2 regions of the Kribbella deserti genome follow, and region 1 is predicted to be linked to the other one. Evidence: predicted binding sites of a transcription regulator. Region 1 holds the regulator's gene; the other holds the start of a gene.

Region 1 (9,386 bases):
GGTTTTCCCGGGGGCTCGCCAGGCCTCGAGCAGGCGTCCCTGAATGTCCCACATCTCGGCCTTCTCGGCCGGCTCGGCGTGATCGTAACCAAGCAGGTGCAGGATGCCGTGCACTGTCAGCAGCTCCAGCTCGGCCCACGTACCGTGCCCGGCCTTCGCGCCCTGGGCCGCGGCCACGGTCGGGCACAGGGCGATATCGCCCAGATGCCCGAGCGGCTGGTCGCCGTCGACGGCGTCCTCCGCGCCGGGGCGCAGCTCATCCATCGGCCACGACATCACGTCCGTCGGGCCCGGCAGGTCGAGGAACTCCACGTGGTAGCGCGCCATCGTGTCCTCGTCGACCAGCTTGATCGACAGCTCGCACTCCGGGTGCATACGCAGCGCGTCCATCACGAAGCGGCTGAGCTGCATCAATCCGTTGACGTCGACATCGACGCCGGACTCGTTGTTGACCTCGACGTTCACGCCGCCAAACCTACCGAACCCCAGACGCCAGGCGTTCCACTCATGCCCGCGGCTCGCCGGTGTTCTCGAACTCCTCGTACGCCGCGACGATGCGACCGACCAGCTTGTGCCGGACGACGTCGTGCGCGGTGAGCCGGCAAAACGTCAGGTCCTTCACGCCTTCGAGGATGTTCTGCACCACCCGCAGGCCCGAGTTGGTCCCGGTCGGCAGGTCCACCTGGGTGACGTCACCGGTGACGACCATCTTCGAGCCGAAACCGAGCCGGGTGAGGAACATCTTCATCTGCTCGGGCGAGGTGTTCTGCGCCTCGTCGAGAATGATGTAGGCGTCGTTCAGCGTGCGGCCGCGCATGTAGGCCAGCGGCGCGATCTCGATCGTGCCGGCCGTCATCAGCCGCGGGATCGACTCCGGATCGAGCATGTCGTGCAGCGCGTCGTACAACGGCCGCAGGTACGGGTCGATCTTCTCCGACAGCGTGCCGGGCAGGAAGCCCAGCCGCTCGCCGGCCTCGACCGCGGGCCGGGTCAGGATGATCCGGTTGACCTCCTTGGCCTGCAGCGCCTGCACGGCCTTGGCGACCGCCAGATAGGTCTTGCCGGTACCGGCGGGACCGATACCGAACACGATCGTGTTCTTGTCGATGGCGTCGACGTAGCGCTTCTGGTTCAGCGTCTTCGGCCGGATGGTGCGGCCGCGGCTGGACAGGATGTTCTGCGTCAGCACGTCGGCGGGGCTCTCGGCGGTGGCGGCCTTGATCATCGCGATGCTGCGCTCGACGGAGTCCGCGGTCAGCCCCTGGCCGATCCGGACCACCGCGACCAGCTCGTCGATCAGACGCTCGGCGAGCGCGAGCTCGGCCGGATCGCCGGTCATCGTGATCTCGTTACCGCGCACCAGGATGTCGGCGTCGAAGTCCTTCTCGATCACGCGCAGGAACTCGTCCCCGGCGCCGAGCAGGGAGACCATGTCGATACTGTTCGGCACGACGATCTTGTGGCTTGCCTTGGTTGCGCCCTCAACGGGGTTCGCCGCGTTGGCGCGCGCCGCAGTCGGGTGCGACGGCTCGATACTGCGTGGCCTGGACAGCCTGTCCTCCTGGTGCCGGGATCGTCTAGCTCCCCCATGCTAGCCCTCCGGGCCAGCGCGCATCACCTCGTTAAACCTGGATCCACCGATGAGGTGGCCGGTTGAGCAGGCTCGGCCCTTCTCTCCGCCAACGCGGCCGAATGGCGGGTGGCTGGCCACGGGCGAGCTGGGTCACCACCTGGGAGTGGGCGGGGTGGTAACCCACCGGCGCAACGGCTGGCCAGGTGCGGGATCGATCCGGGTGTCGTTGACCTTGCGTGTTGTCGGGCCGGTCGTCTCGGCGATGGGGTTCGGGCGGTGGGGTTGGGTGGTTTGCATGGGGTTGGCTGCCGGGCTTTTGCGCGGGTGCCGGGTTGTGGTGTGGCCGCTGCCGAGTTGTTTGACCGCTACCCGGTTGGAGCCAGGTAGTCGTACTAAATCTCGGCAGCCGGCCCATCTCGATCGCCGCATTTCGCGTCCGACCGTGGGAAAGGTGCGCCCGCGCCACGCGGAAGACTCAGCGCGGAGCGTACGGGTGGCTTCGAACCCGGCCAGACCTCACCCGTCCCCCTGATAGCCCGAACCGACCTGACAATCGCGACCACTCAGGGGGACGGGCGACCACCGTTCCACCGGCTTCGAAAGGGAGCGAGGTTAAACGCCCGGCGGCCCCGGTTTTGTCACGAGTGTCAACCAGATGGCCGCCATGCGCGTCTTGCAGGTGTGACGCGGCCCGCGGTGGTGTACGAAGAAACCGTGGCACCTGAGTCCTGGAACGCCGACGAGGCACTGACCGCTATCTACAGCGCTCACTACTCGTCGCTGGTCCGGCTGGGTGCCCTACTGCTGCGTGACAGCGGTACGGCGGAGGAGGTCGTGCAGGACGCGTTCGTCGCGATGCACGGCCGGTGGCAGCGGCTACGCGACCCCGACAAGGCGCTGGCCTACCTGCGCACCACCGTGGTGAACCGGTGCCGCTCCCGGCAGCGCCACTTGGTGGTGGTCGACAAGCACATGCCGAAGTCCCTGCCGGACGAGCCGAGCGCCGAGCACGCCGCGATGGCGACGGCCACCACCGACACCGTGATCGCGGCCATGCGTACGCTGCCGGAGAAACAACGCACGGTGATGGTGCTGAGGTACTACGGCGAGTTGTCCGAGGCGGAGATCGCCGAGACGATGGGCATCAGCCGGGGAGCGGTCAAGAGTCACGCATCGCGGGCGACCAAGTCGCTGCGCCTGGTCCTGGAGCAAGTGAGATGACCGAGCCCCGCAACGAATTCGACGACCTGATGCGCCGCGCGCTCCGGGCCGAGGCCGACCAGGTCCAGCCCAGCGACGACGGCCTGCACCAGATCCGCGAGCGCCTCGCCCGCCAGCCGCGCCCGGTGGTCGCCGCCCGGTCCATCCGCCGGCACCCGTGGCTGCTTACCGCGGGTGGCGCCGTGCTCGGCACCGCCGCGACGATCGGCCTGTTCACCGTCCTGATGGACCGGCCGCCGGGCGACCTGGAAGCCTCCGTACCGGAGTCCGTCGCGACGAGTCCGACGCCGAAGCAGACCCGGGTCGCGCCGACCACCCCGGCGGTAACGCCCCGTCCCAGCCCTGCGCCCACACTCAGTACGACGATCGGGCCGGAGGTCAGCCCGGAGCCGACCGAGACGCGGGCGGTCCCGGTCTACTGGGTCGGTGACACCGTCGGGATCGAGAACGTCGGCCCCAAGCTCTACCGCACGTTCGTCCCGATCAAGGGTCGTGCCGCGTACGAGGCCGTCCTGGCCATGACGGCGTCCAAGGCGGACGACCCCGACTACCGCTCCCCCTGGTTCGGTGCCAAGGTCAACGCGGTTCAAGTCGGCAGCAAGGTCATTACGGTCGATTTCGCCGAGCTACCGCGCACGAAGCTCGACAAGGACTACGCCGAGCTGGCGCTGCAGCAGCTCGTCTACACCGTCCAGGGCACTCTGCAGTCCCAGGCGCCGGTCAAGATCACCCATAACGGCAGGGACGTCCGGACCGTCTTCGGCGCCGCGAACGCGCTGACCCCGATCCGCCGCGCGCCGCTGATGGAGGTACAGGCCTTCGTCTGGATCAACTCGCCCACAAACGGCGTGAAAACCACCTCCCCGCTGCAGGTGACCGGTATCGCCTCCGCCTTCGAGGCGACGGTCAACTGGCAGGTGCGCAACCTCAAGACCCGCGCGGTGGTACAGACCGGGTTCACCAATACGGCCGAGGGCCAGAAGCACTCGCCGTACGCCTTCACGGTCAAGCTGCCCGCCGGGGAGTACGAGCTGCTCGTCTACCAGGAGTCCGGCGAGGACGGCAGTATCACCAACGCGGATTCCAAGACGTTCAGCGTGGCGCGCTGACGGTCCACCGGGACCGGGCCAGCAGCGCGGCCGCGGCGGCCACCCCGGCCGTCGACGTACGCAGCACCGTGTCGCCCAGCAGCACCGGGTCGACGCCGAAGGCGGCCAGCTCGGCGGGCGCGATGCCACCTTCCGGCCCGACCACGATGACGACCTCGCCCGCGGCCGGTACGTCGAGGGTGGCGAGCGGTGTCGTCGCCTCCTCATGCAGTACGGCGGCAAGCGCGGCGCCTCGCACCAGCTCGGCCACCTCCGCGGTGGACGCCAGCTCCGCGACCTCGCAGAACCAGGCGCGTCGCGACTGCTTGCTGGCCTCGAACGCCCAGGCGCGCCACTTCGCCAGCAGTTTCGCCGTGCGCTCGGGATTCGCCCGGAATTGACTGCGCTCCGCGTTCCACGGCACGACCAGGTCCACGCCGACCTCGGTCAGCATCTCGACCGCCAGCTCGGCCCGCTCCCCCTTCGGCACGGCCTGTACGACGACCAGGCGCGGCGCGGGCGGTTCCACTGTCGTGCGGCTCTCGACAGCGACGACCAGGCCGGCCTTCGACGCCGACACCACCGGGCCTTCGGCGACTGCGCCCCGGCCGTCGCTCAGCCGGACACGCTCGCCCGCCGCGATCCGCCGTACGACGGCCGCGTGATGCCCTTCGCTACCGCCGAGCGTGAGTTGATCGCCGGACAGGTCGTCCAGGTGGAATACCGCGAGGCCCATGCGTCAGTGTGAACCGAAGGCGTCGCGCAACCGGCCGAAGACACCCTTGTGCGCGGCCTGGATCTGGCCCAGCGGGCGCTCCTCGCCGCGGGCCTCGGCCAGCTTGCGCAGCAGGTCGACCTGGGCGTCGTCCAGCTTGGTCGGGGTCTCGACCAGTACCTCCACGATCAGGTCGCCGCGACCCGCGTGCCGCAGGCGCGGAACTCCCCGGGCGGTGAGCGTGAACGCCGTCCCGGACTGGGTGCCGGGCTTGATCTCGAGCGGAGTCGGCTCGCCTTCCAGCGTCGGCAGGTCGATCGTCGTACCGAGAGCGGCGGCCGTCATCGGCAGCGTGACCGAGCAGTGCAGGCTGTCGCCGTGCCGGGTGAAGATCTCGTGCTGCTCGACCTCGATCTCGACGTACAGATCGCCGGCCGGACCGCCGCCAGGGCCGACCTCACCCTGGCCGGACAGCTGGACCCGGGTGCCGGAGTCGACGCCCGCGGGGATCTTGACCGTGACCGAGCGGCGCGAGCGGACCCGGCCGTCACCGGAACACTCGACACACGGGTTCGGAATCGTCGTACCGAAACCGCGGCAGGCCGGGCAGGGGCGCATCGTGCGCACCTCGCCGAGGAACGAGCGCTGCGTGTGCGTCACCTCGCCGCGGCCGTGGCAGATCTCGCAGGTGACCGGCTTGGAACCGGCCGCGGCGCCCGAACCGGTACAGGTCGGGCACACCACGGCGGTGTCGATCTTCAGCTCACGGGTGGTACCGAAGGCCGCCTCGGCCAGATCGATGCGCAGCGGGATCAGCGCGTCCTGGCCCCGGCGCATCCGCGGGCGCGGGCCACGGTTGGCGGCGCCACCACCCTGGCCGAAGAACGCGTCCATGATGTCGGTGAAGGTGAAGGCCTGGCCGAAACCACCGCCGGCGCCACCGCCACTGCCGAGCGGGTCGCCGCCGAGGTCGTAGACCTGCTTCTTCTGCGGGTCGCTGAGCACCTGGAAGGCGCGGCCGATCTCCTGGAACTTGTCGTGCGCGTCCTCGGAGTCGTTCACGTCCGGGTGGTACTGCCGGGCGAGCTTGCGGTACGCCTTCTTGATGTCGTCGGCGGAAGCGTCCCGGCTGACGCCGAGGACCGCGTAGTAGTCGGTGCTCATACTCCTGTTTCCAAGGGGGTCATGAGTCGGCCAGGATCTGGCTGACATACCGGGCGACGGCTCGCACCGCTCCCATCGTGCTCGGATAGTCCATGTGTGTCGGGCCGACGATGCCGAGGGTGGCCAGCGTCTCCGACCTCGAGCCGTACCCGGCCGCGACCACCGAGGTGGTGGCGAGCTCCTCGTACGGATTCTCGTGGCCGATCCGCACCGTGAGGGTCTGCGGATGGGTCGCCTCACCCAGCAGCTTGAGCAGGATCACGTGCTCCTCGAGCGCCTCCAGCACCGGCTTCACGTTGCGCTCGAAGTCGTCGCCGTACCGGGTCAGGTTGGCCGCCCCGCCGACCGCGATCCGGTGCTCGCCCTCGACCGTGAACGCCTCCATCAGCGTGGTCACGATCGCGGCCACCAGCGGCCGGTCGCCCGGCCCGAAGCTGTCCGGCAGGCCCGCGAGCGTGGTCGCGGCGTCGGTCAGCCGCTGGCCGGTGAGCGCCGCGTTCAGCTTGCTGCGCAGGTCGACGACAAGCTGGTCGGAGACGTCCTCGAGGGTTTCCACGATGCGCTGCTCGACCCGGCCGGTGCTGGTGATCAGCACCAGCAGCAACCGCCGCGGCGACATCGTCACCACCTCGATGTGCCGCACGGTCGAGCGGGTCAGGGTCGGATACTGCACGATCGCGACCTGCCGGGTGATCTGCGCCAGCAGGCGCACGGTCCGGCGGACCACATCGTCCAGGTCCACTGCACCGGCCAGGAAGGTGGAGATCGCCTTCTTCTCCGCGCCGGACAGCGGTTTGACCGTACTCAGTTTGTCGACGAACAACCGGTAGCCGGCGTCGGTCGGAATCCGGCCCGCGCTGGTGTGCGGCTGGGTGATGTACCCCTCCTCCTCCAGCGCGGCCATGTCGTTGCGGACCGTCGCCGGGGAGACACCCAGATTGTGCCGGTCGACCAGCGTCTTCGAGCCGACCGGTTCATGGGTGGCCACATAGTCCTCGACGATGGCCCGGAGCACGTCCAGCTTGCGTTCGTCCAGCACGCGACTTGCACCACCTCTCGTCTTGGCACTCCCGACTTACGAGTGCCAGTCTACCGAGCCACCCACGAATCGCGCGCCGCCAGGCTTGAGGTCCGGTGTCAGGCCTGATCCGGGGAGGCACCCAGCGGTACGGCTGCCGGGCGCTCGACCGTACTGAGTACCTGGACCGGCTGATCGCGTTCGGCGGCTTCGAGCAGTGACTCCATCACGTCGAGCACGTGGAACGCCAGCGATCCGCTCGCGCGATGCGGCTCACCGGTCCGGATCGCGCGGGCCATGTCGGCCAGCCCGACGCCTCGGCCCGCGCCCGCGTAGCCGCCCGCGACATCGAGTGCGCGCCACTCGCCCGCCTGGGGTGACCAGAGTTCGACCTCGCCGTCGAAGTTGTTCGGGTCCGGGACCGCCAGGGTGCCCTGGGTGCCGTAGATCTCGATCCGGGGCATCCGGCTGGCCCAGATGTCGAAGCTCATCAACACGGTGCTCAACGCGCCCGACGTGTGTTCCACCACACCGGTCAGATGGGTCGGGATATCCACGCCGAACGTCGTTCCAGCCCGCGGCCCGGTGTGGATCGTGCGCTCCGCGTGGGCGCTCCCGGCCCGGGCCGTCACCCGTGCGACCGGTCCGAGCAGGGTGACCAGGGCCGTCAGGTAGTACGGGCCCATGTCGAGCAGCGGCCCTCCGCCGTCCTGGTAGTAGAACTCGGGCGCGGGATGCCACCGCTCGTGCCCGGGCGTGACGAACGACGCCGTCGCCGCCGTCGGTACGCCGATATCGCCCCGGTCCAGCGCCGCCCGGGCGGTCTGGATTCCCGTGCCGAGCACGGTGTCGGGCGCGCAGCCGATGCGAAGGCCCCGCGCCGCGGCGGCCGCCAGCAACGGCTCCGCCTCGGTACGCCGTACGGCCAGGGGCTTCTCGCCGTACACGTGCTTGCCCGCTTCGAGTGCCGCCAGGGCCACCGGCGCGTGCGCGGCGGGGATCGTCAGGTTGAGTACGACGTCCACGTCCGGGTCGGTGAGTAAGTCCTCCGACCTCATCGCGCGCAGGTTGCCGCGCTTGCTCGCCACCTCGGTCGCGCGTTCCAGGTCGATGTCCGCGACGGCGACCACCTCGACGCCGGGCAGGACCTCCAGGTGGTCCAGGTAGGTCCCGCTGATCACGCCCGTCCCGATGATGCCGACGCGGGTGTTGCCGCCCGCGGCGGTCACCGGCTCGCCCAGAGCAGGCCGCGCTCGATGATCGTGCGGACCTCGGGCACGTCCAGGTCCTCCAGGCTGTGCCCCGGTGTGCAGACGAAGATCCGGCCCTGTCCCCAGGTGCGGGTCCAGACCGCGGGCATCGTCGCGCCTTCGATCCACGGGTAGTCCGGATGCGCGCGGAACGTGGTGGTCGCGAGCACGTTGTTGGTCGGATCGGCGTGCACGTAGTACTGCTCGGTGCGCAGGTCGAAGTGGGTCAGACCGGCCACGATCGGGTGGTCGGCGACCACCTTGATCTCGTGATCGACAAAACCGCCCGGGTGCGAGATGAACTGCCCGCCGGTGATGAACTGGTAGTCGGTGTTGTTGCGGAACGAGTCCACGATGCCGCCGTGCCAGCCGGCGAATCCGGTCCCGCCACGAATGGCCGTTTCCAGGCCCTTGCACTGCTCGGCCGTAATCTCGCCCATGCTGATGCACTGCAGTACCAGGTCGGTACCGTCCAGATCGAGATACGCGTCGAGATCGTCGGTCACCTTGACGGTGAATCCGTTCTCCTCCAGATACGGCGTGAACAGCTCGGTCGCTTCCTGTGGCTTGTGCCCGGGCCAGCCGCCCCAGACCACCAGTGCCCGTCGTTCGCGTCGTTGTTCAGCCACGCCAGCCGCCTAACAGAGGTCCGATGAGTCCACCCGACCCTAAGCGCGCGTTTGACCGCCTTCAAGGGTCGTCCCACGGGCCGGTTAGGCTCACTCGGGTGACTTCGAACTGGACCGAGCTGGGCGACCGTTGCTGGGTCCGCCGTTATCCCGAGTGGGACCTGAACATCGGCGTTGTCGCGGGTTCGGCCGGTGTGCTGGTGGTCGACACCCACGCGACCGAGGCCTTTGCGACCGAACTGCTGGCCGACGTCCGGCGGCTTGTGCCCGGCGCCGAGGTCCGCTGGGCGGTGAACACGCACGCGCACTTCGATCACACCTTCGGCAACTCGGTCTTCGCCGCGGCCGGCGCCACCGTCATCTCGCACGAGAACGCGGCGGCGCAGCTGCTCGAGCGCGGCCCCGAACTGCAGCGGCGGTACGCCGAGAACCCGGGCGTCGATCCGGACTTCCCGGCAATCCCGGCCGAGGTCATCGCGCAGATCGCGACCGCTCCGCTGGTTCCGGCCGATCAGACGTTCTCGGTCGCGAAGGTGATCGACCTCGGCGACCGGCGGGTGGAGTTGCTGCACCTGGGCAACGGTCATACCGACGGCGACATCGTCGTCCTGGTGCCGGACGCCGACGTGGTGTTCATGGGCGACCTGATCGAGGAGTCGGCCCCACCGTCGTACGGCGACGACTGCTATCCGCTGGACTGGTCCGACACCGTCGACCGGGTGGTCGGG
Region 2 (9,386 bases), on a different contig from region 1:
GCCACCCACCACAAGTAGCGGGCCGGCGAGCGATGATCTGGTATGCCGGGATCGGCAAGAGGTAGTTGTCGCATAGCCGTTTCAGGCTAGGCGTGAGCACCGCCGATCCGCACCAGGTTTATCGGCGGGCTCAGCTGGCTTTGCCGCGGTAGGTGAGCCGCCGCAGCAGCACCTCGAACGGACCGCGCCAGCCCTTGCGGCGCATCGCCTCCGCCATCGCGACCGTGGCGGCCCAGGTCACGATCGCCAGCAAGGCCGTCTGCCAGATCCGCAACGAGGAACCGAGATCGAGCAGATAGGGCGAGAACACGACATACCAGACCACGGACTGGGCGAGGTAGCACGTCATCGAGCGCTGGCCCGTCGCCTGCAAGGCCGTGACAACCGGCCCATACGGCTTGACGAGGCGCTGAGCGAGTACGGCGACCAGCAGCGCATACGCCGGTCCGCCCGCCAGGCCGGTCAACGCGTGCAGGGAACCCGCCCCAAAGACTGCCAGCGAGTCGGACTTGTCGCCGAAACCGGCGATGTACCAGGCGAGTGGTGCGCCGCCCACGACCGAGATACCGATGCCCAGGGCAATGAACTTGCCCAGGCGCGCGGGTGGTTCCTCCAGTAGGCGGCGTCGTGCGGCCCAGATGCCGAGCAGGAAGGCCGCGGCGGCGGTGACCGCGAACAGCGGCGCGGTGATGAGCACCATCCAGGACCGCTCGATCATGCCGTCGATCAGACCTTCGGGACCCTTCTCGATCGCCATCGGGATGGAGACGAGGCCATACAGCGTGGCGCCCAGCAGCGCCCAGACGCCGGCCCAGATCAGCAGCCTTCGATCGGTCGACCGAACGGCGCCCGCGAGCGTCACGGCCAGCAAGCCATACGCCGCGAGGATGTCGCCGGAGAAGAGCAGGATCGCGTGCAGCACGCCGAAGACCACCAGCCAGCGGCCACGGCGGCGCAACAGCTTCCGGGTCTCGCGCCAATCCTTGCCGTTGAGGTCCTCGCGGCGGGTGATCTGCACCAGGCCGTAACCGAAGAGCGCCGCGAACATCGTGTACGACCGGCCGTCGACCAGCACGGTGGTCAGCGTCGCGACCAGTTTGTCGATGAAGCTGGTGACCACCGGCATCAGCCGGACCGTCGCACCGGGCGACTCGAGGAAGCTGTGGGTGTTCGCGAGCGCGATGAACAGCAGCAGAAAGCCCCGGGCGAGATCGGGGCCGGGCGCGCGGGCGCTGACTGTGGTCGGCCCGGTCCTGGTCGTGGCGGCGGTCGTCATGGCCGGAACGCTACGGTGTACGGCGGAGGAGGGCGTCAGCCTTTCGGCCCGAGTTCGGGAGCCGAAAGATTGAGATCCGAGACCAAAGTCGGGCCGGCGGCATCCAAAGCAGGGCCGGCGATCCGCTACCGACGGTCAGGACCGTTTCACCTGCTGTTGGGCGGTGGGTCGTCCGGCCGCCATCTGGCCGGTCTTGCCTGGGAACATGCTGGTCATCGCGCATCGGGGAGCGAGCGGGTATCGCCCGGAACACACGCCGGCGGCGTACCGCCTGGCTGCGGCGCAGGGCGCCGACTATCTGGAGCCGGATCTGGTCGCCACGCTGGACGGCGTGCTGGTGGCCAGGCACGAGAACGAGATCTCCGGTACTACCGACGTCGCGGACCACGCGGTGTTCGCGGATCGCCGGGTCACCAAGATCGTCGGTGGCGAGGCCGTCACCGGCTGGTTCGTCGAGGACTTCACCTTCGCCGAACTCCGCACGCTACGGGCCCGTGAGCGCATGCCCGCGCTGCGCGCCACCAATACGGCCTACGACGGGCTGGAGGTGATCCCGACCTTCGACGAGATCGTCGCGATCGCCCGGCAGGAGTCCGCCCGGCTGGGCCGCCGGATCGGGATCTACCCCGAGATCAAGCACCCGACGCACTTCCGTCGGCTCGGCCTCCCGTTGGAGGAGTTGCTGGCCGAACGGCTGATCGCGCTCGGCCTCGACTCCGCGAGTGGCGAGGTGATGGTCCAGTCGTTCGAGCCGACCAGCCTGCGCCGTCTGGCCGTGATGACGGGGGTGCCCCTGGTTCAACTGGTTGACGGCAGCGGTTCGCCGTACGACTTCGCGGGTCGTGGTGACCCCAGGTCGTACGCCGACTTGCTGGCGCCTGCAGGCCTTCGGGAGATCTCGACGTACGCGCAGGTGCTCGCGCCGTACAAGGACCTGGTGATTCCGCGTACCGCCGCCGGGCGGTTGGGAGAACCTACAGGGCTCGTAGACGCCGCACACCGGGCCGGACTCGCCGTACATCTCTGGACGTTCCGGGCCGAGCGGCGCTTCCTGCCGACGGACCTAGACCTCAGCGGCGAGTTGGACCGGTTCCTGGCGACAGGCGTTGACGGGGTGTTCGCGGACCACCCGGACGTGGCGGCGGAGGCAGTGGCGCGTGTGGCCAGCCGGAAGACCCGCGTTTCGGTCTAGTCGGGGACCTGCGTCTCGGTCTAGCCGGAGGACCCGCGTCTCGGTCTAGCGGCCGAAGCTGCGGCGAAGTTCGGTAAGGGCCGGAGCGCCTGCGGCGGCCAGTTCCCGGTCGATGGTGGCTGAGTCCGACAGCCCGAGTACGACCTTCGCCGTGGTGGTGGGACGGGCTCGGATGAGTTTGACCCGCAAATACGTCGGGGGATGGGTTGAGTCGGTCCGGGTCTCCCGGACTCGGGTAGTGCGAATACGCCGGTCGATCTCCCTAGCCGGGATATCGCTCACTGCGCGCCGTACTGCGTCCAGCGGTTCGACGTCGCTTCCGAAGCGCAACGCCTTCTCCAGTGCGCGATAGGCCGTTTCGACGATGACTAATCGCTCCAGCGAGGTGGCCGCCGCCTCGGAGCCTGCGACTTCGCCGGAGATCCGGTCGGCCAGGTACTCCGCGCGCTGCTCACCGCGGAGCGAGGCCCGGGTCAGCAGCCAGCGATAGCCACGAATGGGTGGGCCGACTATGGCATTCACCAGTCGGGTGAGGAACGTGCCGTCGGTGTCTTCGACCAAAGCCGCCGCGTCGTCCTTGAGCTCGTCGTACGGCTGCGGGCTGAAGCTGCTCTCCAGCTCTTCCAGGATGTTCTCAGCGTTCCAGACGAGCGTGTTGTTCCTTATGTCGCCGTTGCGGCCGTGGCCGAACTCGTGCGCCAGCACAGCGACTCGCTGCTGTGAACTCATCGCCACCCAGAGCGGAAGCCCGATGCCGACGACCGGACGCATCCGCCACCCGATCTCCGTAATCCACAACTCGGGCTCAGCGGTCAGTACGACCGAAGCGACTGGGCGGGCCTTTACGGCGGCGCTGATCTCGTCCAGCAGGTTGTACAGCCGTGGAACCTCGGCGCGGCTCACGTGGAGCTGGTCCGGGTCAAGGCGCTGCGGCCGGGGCCGAAGCGACCAGGCGATAGCGAACCCCACGGCGGCGAAAGGAACTGCCAGCCACAGCGGCCGGTAGAAGAGCAGAATCGTGATCCCGGCGGCGAGAGCCACTAGCGGCAACAGCAGCACTAGGAACGACAGGAAGTACGCCATCGCCCGCGCGGCGTCCCAGCCGGGCTTGTGGATCGTGCCGTGTTCCAGTTCGCGGTAGAGCGTGTCGGCGAGCCGGTGCTCCAGCTTCTGGCGCCAGGCCGGGTAGGCGTCGTCGACCGGTAGCGGGTCGACGTTCCACTCGCAGGAGTCACACCAGGTGACGTATCGCGGATCGACCCGGAGTTGCTTGTCGCACTGAGGGCAGCGGGTCACTGCCGCGTCGGTCTCCACGGCAGCAGTGTGACTGGGCCGGTCGATCGGCTGTCAACTGCTGCCGTGAGACGAGGTCAGGCAGCGGGCTTGGTGGGCTCGTCGTAAATCCGGCTGGCGATATCGCCCTCCGGCGTCGGGTGGGGCTGCTGGGCCGGCTCGTTACCGGCCTCCGGCATGACCACCCAGGCGACGACGTAACCCAGGATCGCGGCGCCACCGGTGATGAAGGTGAGAACCACCCAGCCCAGGCGGACCAGGGTGGCGTCGACGTTGAGGTACTCGCCGATGCCCCCGGACACTCCGGAGAGCATCCGCTGGGAGCGGGAACGGCGGAGGACCTTGCTGGACAGGTTCTGAAAGGGTGCGGTCGAGTTCGTCATGTCTCCAGAGTGCGGCCCGCGGGCCCGCGATCACATCGGGATCGGTACCGATCCGACCCTGGTCGGACCCCTGAGCGGGCTGGAGGAAATTGTCGGTGCCGACCCTTAGCGTGCTGGGCAGTGAGATCAACCCTGCGAGTGAGGTGGTGGCGGATGGACGAGGCGGCTGTGCGCAAGGTGCTGCTCGACCTGCCGGAGGTCACCGAGCATCCAGGCTGGGCCGGTCAGCCGGTGTTCAAGGTGCGCGGCAAAAGTTTTGTGTACTTCTCCGCGGAGGGCGATCGGGCCTCGATCAAGGCCTTTCGCGAGGAGCAGGAGGCACTGGTCGCGGAGAATCCAGAGGTCTACGAGCCATCCTGGGCCTCAGGGCGGTTCGCCTGGCTCAGTGCCGACTTCGCCGCGGCGGAGGACCAGGAGCTGCGCGAACTCCTGACCGAGGCCTGGCGGCTCACCGCCCCGAAAACCCTGGTCAAACGCCTGGACGCCACCTAACAGTGATGAGCTGAGGTCAGCGAGGATCTCCATACTTGCTGCCCGATCCCGTCGGCTGCCCCGTCTTTTGCCTGGTCTGTCCGCCATAGGTCGCTGGCACGGCGTGAGCCCGGGCTGGCTACCGGGTTGCGGGGCGCCTACCGGGTTCTGGTGCGCCCACTACCGAGTTCGTGTGCGGCTACCCGGTTGCAGCCAGGTAGCCGCACCAAAACTCGGCAGTCGACCTCGAGACCACCCGATCGCCTATCCGCCCGCCCGTACGTCGCCCGAGCGCGCCGGAGCCCGCCTGGCGCCTGCCTGCGCCTCGGTGGCCCGCGCTCGCCCGCGCCCGCCGCGTCTCGGCCGGCCGAGACGCCTGCCTCGCTTGCCGAGCCGGCGCAGGAACTCGCTGCCTGGCATCTAGCCCTTCTTGGTGAGTCTGCTGGACATGCTTGCGGGGCAAAAGATGTCCAGCAGACTCACCAAGATGATTCAGCACGCCGGGAAAAGCTGATGCGGGGCGCGGTATCTGGCTGCCGTGGCCGGGGGCCCAGCTGGGGAAGCCGAGAGCTAGCAGGGGTAAGCGTGTCTGAGCAGGGGTTACAACCCGTGCTCAGACGCCGTTTGGGGTGCTCGGTCCCCACGAGGTGGCCCAGTTGTGGCGGCTCGTTGTGCCAGCCGGGACGCTGGAAGGTGGGCGCGGTACGCCGAGTCCCGTGGTACCGGCGGCCGTACCCCACCTTCCCGCGAGCGGTCGCACGCGACCACTCGCGGGGACAGACGACGAGCTACCGAGCGTGGACGGGCGCGACTTTGCACAACTCGTCGGACCGGTAAGGCGGCGCGAACTCGTCGGACCGGCAAGGCGGCACAGCGGCGCGAACCCGTGGGGCCGGTAAGGCGGCGCGAACCCGTCGGACCGGTAAGGCGGTCACGCCTGGGCGTGTTCCCGGGTGTCGCTGGTTGGTCTCCAGGGGAGCGTCCCTGGCTGGGATTAGACCCTGGTTGAGGGCCTAGAGCGACCGTCGGACGAGGACCCACGGGGGGAGGTCCGGCGTACCTCGTGGAATCCGGCGTCGAGGAAAACGGACAGCGGGCTGCGATAGAGATCGGCCGAGGCCGTTCGTCCAGACGCGTGCAGGTCGATCGCGTTGCCTTCGACGGCCGTCGCGCCGCGCGCCCGGGCCAGCTCCACCGCGCCTTCGAGCAGGTGGCTCGCCATGCCCTGGCGGCGATGCCCGACGGGTACGACGAAGCAGGTGACCGTCCAGAGGCCGGGCGCGGGCTCGGCGGGATGGTGGTGCCAGTTCTTCGAGGCGAGCACCCGGGGGTACGACGTACGCCGGGCGACGGCGCACCAGCCGGCCGGAGTGCCGTCGTCGTACGCGAGCACGCCCGGAGGTGGTTCCACCTTGACCTGCTGTCGCAAGGCCCGCCGTTTGGCCTCGCTTGGGCGGTCCCAGTCGTTGCCGCGCAGTCGGAAAAACTGGCACCAGCAGTGGGACGGATCGCCGCGTTCACCCATGACCGCGATCACGTCCGCCCAGCGTTCCGCCGTCGCCGGCAGCACCTGAACGCTCATTCCCGCACCGTACGACGCTCCGCCCGCCCGCGGGAGTAGCCACCGCCGGGGAGGCTGGGCGCGACCTCTGGGGCGGCCGCCGGGAGGCGTCACCATACCGGCGCTGGCTTGCACTCGCTTGGGTCGAGTGCTAAAACTTGGTTAGCACTCGAAGGTCCCGAGTGATAACCAGCGATGGTTGTGACCGGGCCCTGGGTGTGACCGGAGACGGTCTCGATGAGGCATCAAGACGGAGCGGGACGTGACCGCGCCGATCGAGATGTCGTCCGTCGCGGGCATCGGGCCGGCTGTTAAAGAAACTCGACGCGGGAGGACTCGCGGAGAATGCCCAAGCTTATTGCTTTCAATGAGGAAGCGCGCCGCGGCCTCGAGCGGGGTATGAACACCCTCGCCGACGCCGTAAAGGTGACGCTTGGCCCGAAGGGCCGCAACGTCGTGCTGGAGAAGAAGTGGGGCGCCCCCACGATCACCAACGACGGTGTCTCGATCGCCAAAGAGATCGAGCTCGAGGACCCGTACGAGAAGATCGGGGCCGAGCTCGTCAAGGAAGTTGCCAAGAAGACGGATGACGTCGCTGGTGACGGTACGACGACCGCGACCGTGCTGGCCCAGGCGCTCGTGCGCGAGGGTCTGCGCAACGTCGCCGCCGGCGCCAACCCGATGGGCCTGAAGAAGGGCATCGAGAAGGCCGTCGAGGCCGTCAGCGAGCAGCTGCTCGCCCTGGCGAAGCCCGTGGAGACCCGCGAGCAGATCGCCGCGACCGCGTCGATCTCCGCCGCGGACACCCAGGTCGGCCAGATCATCGCCGAGGCGATGGACAAGGTCGGCAAGGAAGGTGTCATCACCGTCGAGGAGAGCAACACCTTCGGGCTCGAGCTCGAGCTCACCGAGGGTATGCGCTTCGACAAGGGCTACATCTCGCCCTACTTCGTGACCGACACCGAGCGGATGGAAGCGGTTCTCGACGACCCGTACATCCTCGTGGTGAACAGCAAGATCTCGAGCATCAAGGACCTGGTCCCGGTGCTGGAGAAGGTCATGCAGACCGGCAAGCCGCTGGCCATCATCGCCGAGGACATCGAGGGCGAGGCCCTCGCGACCCTGGTCGTGAACAAGATCAAGGGCACCTTCAAGACCGTCGCCGTCAAGGCGCCGGGCTTCGGTGACCGCCGCAAGGCCATGCTGGTCGACATCGCCATCCTCACCGGCGGCGAGGTGATCTCCGAGGAGGTCGGCCTCAAGCTCGACGGCGTCGGCCTGGAGCTGCTCGGTCAGGCCCGCAAGATCGTCGTCACCAAGGACGAGACGACCATCGTCGAGGGTTCGGGCAACGCCGACCAGATCTCCGGCCGGGTGAACCAGATCCGCGCCGAGATCGAGAAGTCGGACAGCGACTACGACCGCGAGAAGCTGCAGGAGCGTCTGGCCAAGCTGGCCGGCGGTGTTGCGGTCATCAAGGTCGGTGCCGCCACCGAGGTCGAGCTCAAGGAGCGCAAGCACCGCATCGAGGACGCCGTTCGCAACGCGAAGGCCGCCGTCGAAGAGGGCATCGTTGCCGGTGGTGGCGTCGCGCTGCTGCAGGCTTCGGTCAAGGCGTTCGAGAAGCTCGAGCTCGAGGGTGACGAGGCCACCGGTGCCGCCATCGTGCGGTCCGCGGTCGAGGCACCGCTGAAGCAGATCGCCGTCAACGCCGGCCTCGAAGGTGGCGTCGTGGTGGAGAAGGTTCGCAACCTCGAGCCTGGTCACGGCCTCAACGCCGCGACCGGCGAGTACGTCGACCTGATCGCCACCGGCATCATCGACCCGGCCAAGGTGACGCGCTCGGCGCTGCAGAACGCGGCGTCCATCGCGGCCCTGTTCCTCACCACCGAGGCCGTTATCGCCGACAAGCCCGAGAAGGCCGGTGCCGCCGCTGGCGGTGGCGCCCCCGACATGGGTGGCATGGACTTCTGATCCCCGATCCATCGGATCTGAAGCTGTAACAAACAGAAGGGCGGTCCCGCGAGGGACCGCCCTTTTGTCTTGCCTGACACAACTTCAAAGCCGGTAGGACTACCAGCCCTGGATCAGGCGCTTGGCGATGACCGGGCTGAAGTGACCGGCCTCGACGGTCGGCGCGATACCGCATTTGCCGTCGGAATCACCCGGAACCTTGATCCACAGCAGCATGTCCGCGCCACCGCCGGCCTGTGAGGTGACACCGAGCTGGCGTCCGGCCGGGTTGCACCATTCGCCGTTCGAGCCCTTGCCGTTGCGGCTGGTATCGACCACGAAGTTGCTACCGGCGCCCCCGCCGAGCGCGGACTTGATCGCGTTGCCCTTCGTGAGCGACTGGCTGGTCGTGTAGTAGTTCGAGACGTTGAGCGCGAACCCGCGGATGCGGTTCACCTCGACCAGCTTGAGCCGGCGGGCCATCTCGTTCGCCGCGATCCAGCTGTAGTTACCGCCGTCCATGTAGGCCCAGGTGTTCGGGTTCTTGGCCTGGAACTCCCGCACTGCGAACTTCAGCAGCTCGATTCGCTCGGCCTGGGCCGCCGCCGACATGCAGTCGAGCTGCGCGAGCGCGTCCGGCTCGATGATGACGATCGCCGGGTGGCCGCCGAGCGCGGTCGAGAACTCGCTGATCCAGTCCTTGTACGCCTGGGCGCTGCCCGCGCCACCGCCCGAGTGCCCACCGCAGTCGCGGCCGGGGATGTTGTAGGCCACCAGGACCGGCAGCTTCTCGATCACGTCCGCGTCGTTGGCGAACTTGTTCACCGCATCACCGATGTCGCCGCTCCAGTTGCCGAACCAGCGAGCACCGGCCTTCGTCGCGATCCGGTCCCGGATGAGGGCCATGTCCGGATGGCCTTGGTTCTGGGCCACCCACTTGGCCGAGTTGGACTCCGGATCGACGTAGAAGCCGTTCGACATCTCCAGCGGGTTGCCGGCCACCTGCGCCTGGGCGGGAGCAGCGACGGCCGGGGTCAGCAGGGCGAGGGACAGGGCCAGCAAAGCGACGAACTTCCCGCGGGGCGGTGCCATCTGGAACCTCTTTCGACTAGGTCGGGCGCCCGGGCCGCATCCAGCCCGGGCGCCGATCGTAGCCAGGAAGGCGCACGCCGTACGCGTGGTGGCAGGAACAGGCAACCGCTCCCGCTCAGGCTTGTTCGTCCACCTCGCAGAACGAGGCGTAGTGGTCGCTCGTGT

The links. The regulator HrcA, encoded in region 1, represses chaperone genes, less so after heat shock. The targets are predictions, from matches to a motif close to TTGGCACTCGNNNNNNNCGAGTGCCAA.
Region 2: groL (chaperonin GroEL) is a predicted target of HrcA. The motif match lies at 6,305-6,331, and genes of this name have one in related genera.

Annotation. Positions count from the first base shown of each region.
Region 1 covers NZ_JBHLTC010000001.1:306,930-316,315, reverse strand. The annotation lists gene ybeY (rRNA maturation RNase YbeY) at 1-465, opposite strand, end outside; gene ACFFGN_RS01450 (PhoH family protein) at 506-1,432, opposite strand; gene ACFFGN_RS01445 (SigE family RNA polymerase sigma factor) at 2,288-2,794, shown strand; gene ACFFGN_RS01440 (Gmad2 immunoglobulin-like domain-containing protein) at 2,791-3,903, shown strand; gene ACFFGN_RS01435 (16S rRNA (uracil(1498)-N(3))-methyltransferase) at 3,887-4,618, opposite strand; gene dnaJ (molecular chaperone DnaJ) at 4,622-5,761, opposite strand; gene hrcA (heat-inducible transcriptional repressor HrcA) at 5,781-6,800, opposite strand; gene ACFFGN_RS01420 (Gfo/Idh/MocA family protein) at 6,899-8,008, opposite strand; gene ACFFGN_RS01415 (ThuA domain-containing protein) at 8,005-8,658, opposite strand; gene ACFFGN_RS01410 (MBL fold metallo-hydrolase) at 8,757-9,386, shown strand, end outside.
Region 2 covers NZ_JBHLTC010000040.1:292,610-301,995, forward strand. The annotation lists gene ACFFGN_RS32665 (ABC transporter ATP-binding protein) at 1-74, opposite strand, end outside; gene ACFFGN_RS32670 (DUF418 domain-containing protein) at 131-1,276, opposite strand; gene ACFFGN_RS32675 (glycerophosphodiester phosphodiesterase) at 1,482-2,468, shown strand; gene ACFFGN_RS32680 (M48 family metallopeptidase) at 2,514-3,782, opposite strand; gene ACFFGN_RS32685 (PspC domain-containing protein) at 3,839-4,144, opposite strand; gene ACFFGN_RS32690 (MmcQ/YjbR family DNA-binding protein) at 4,298-4,636, shown strand; gene ACFFGN_RS32695 (GNAT family N-acetyltransferase) at 5,610-6,197, opposite strand; gene groL (chaperonin GroEL) at 6,522-8,150, shown strand; gene ACFFGN_RS32705 (glycoside hydrolase family 6 protein) at 8,250-9,221, opposite strand; gene ACFFGN_RS32710 (guanyl-specific ribonuclease) at 9,337-9,386, opposite strand, start outside.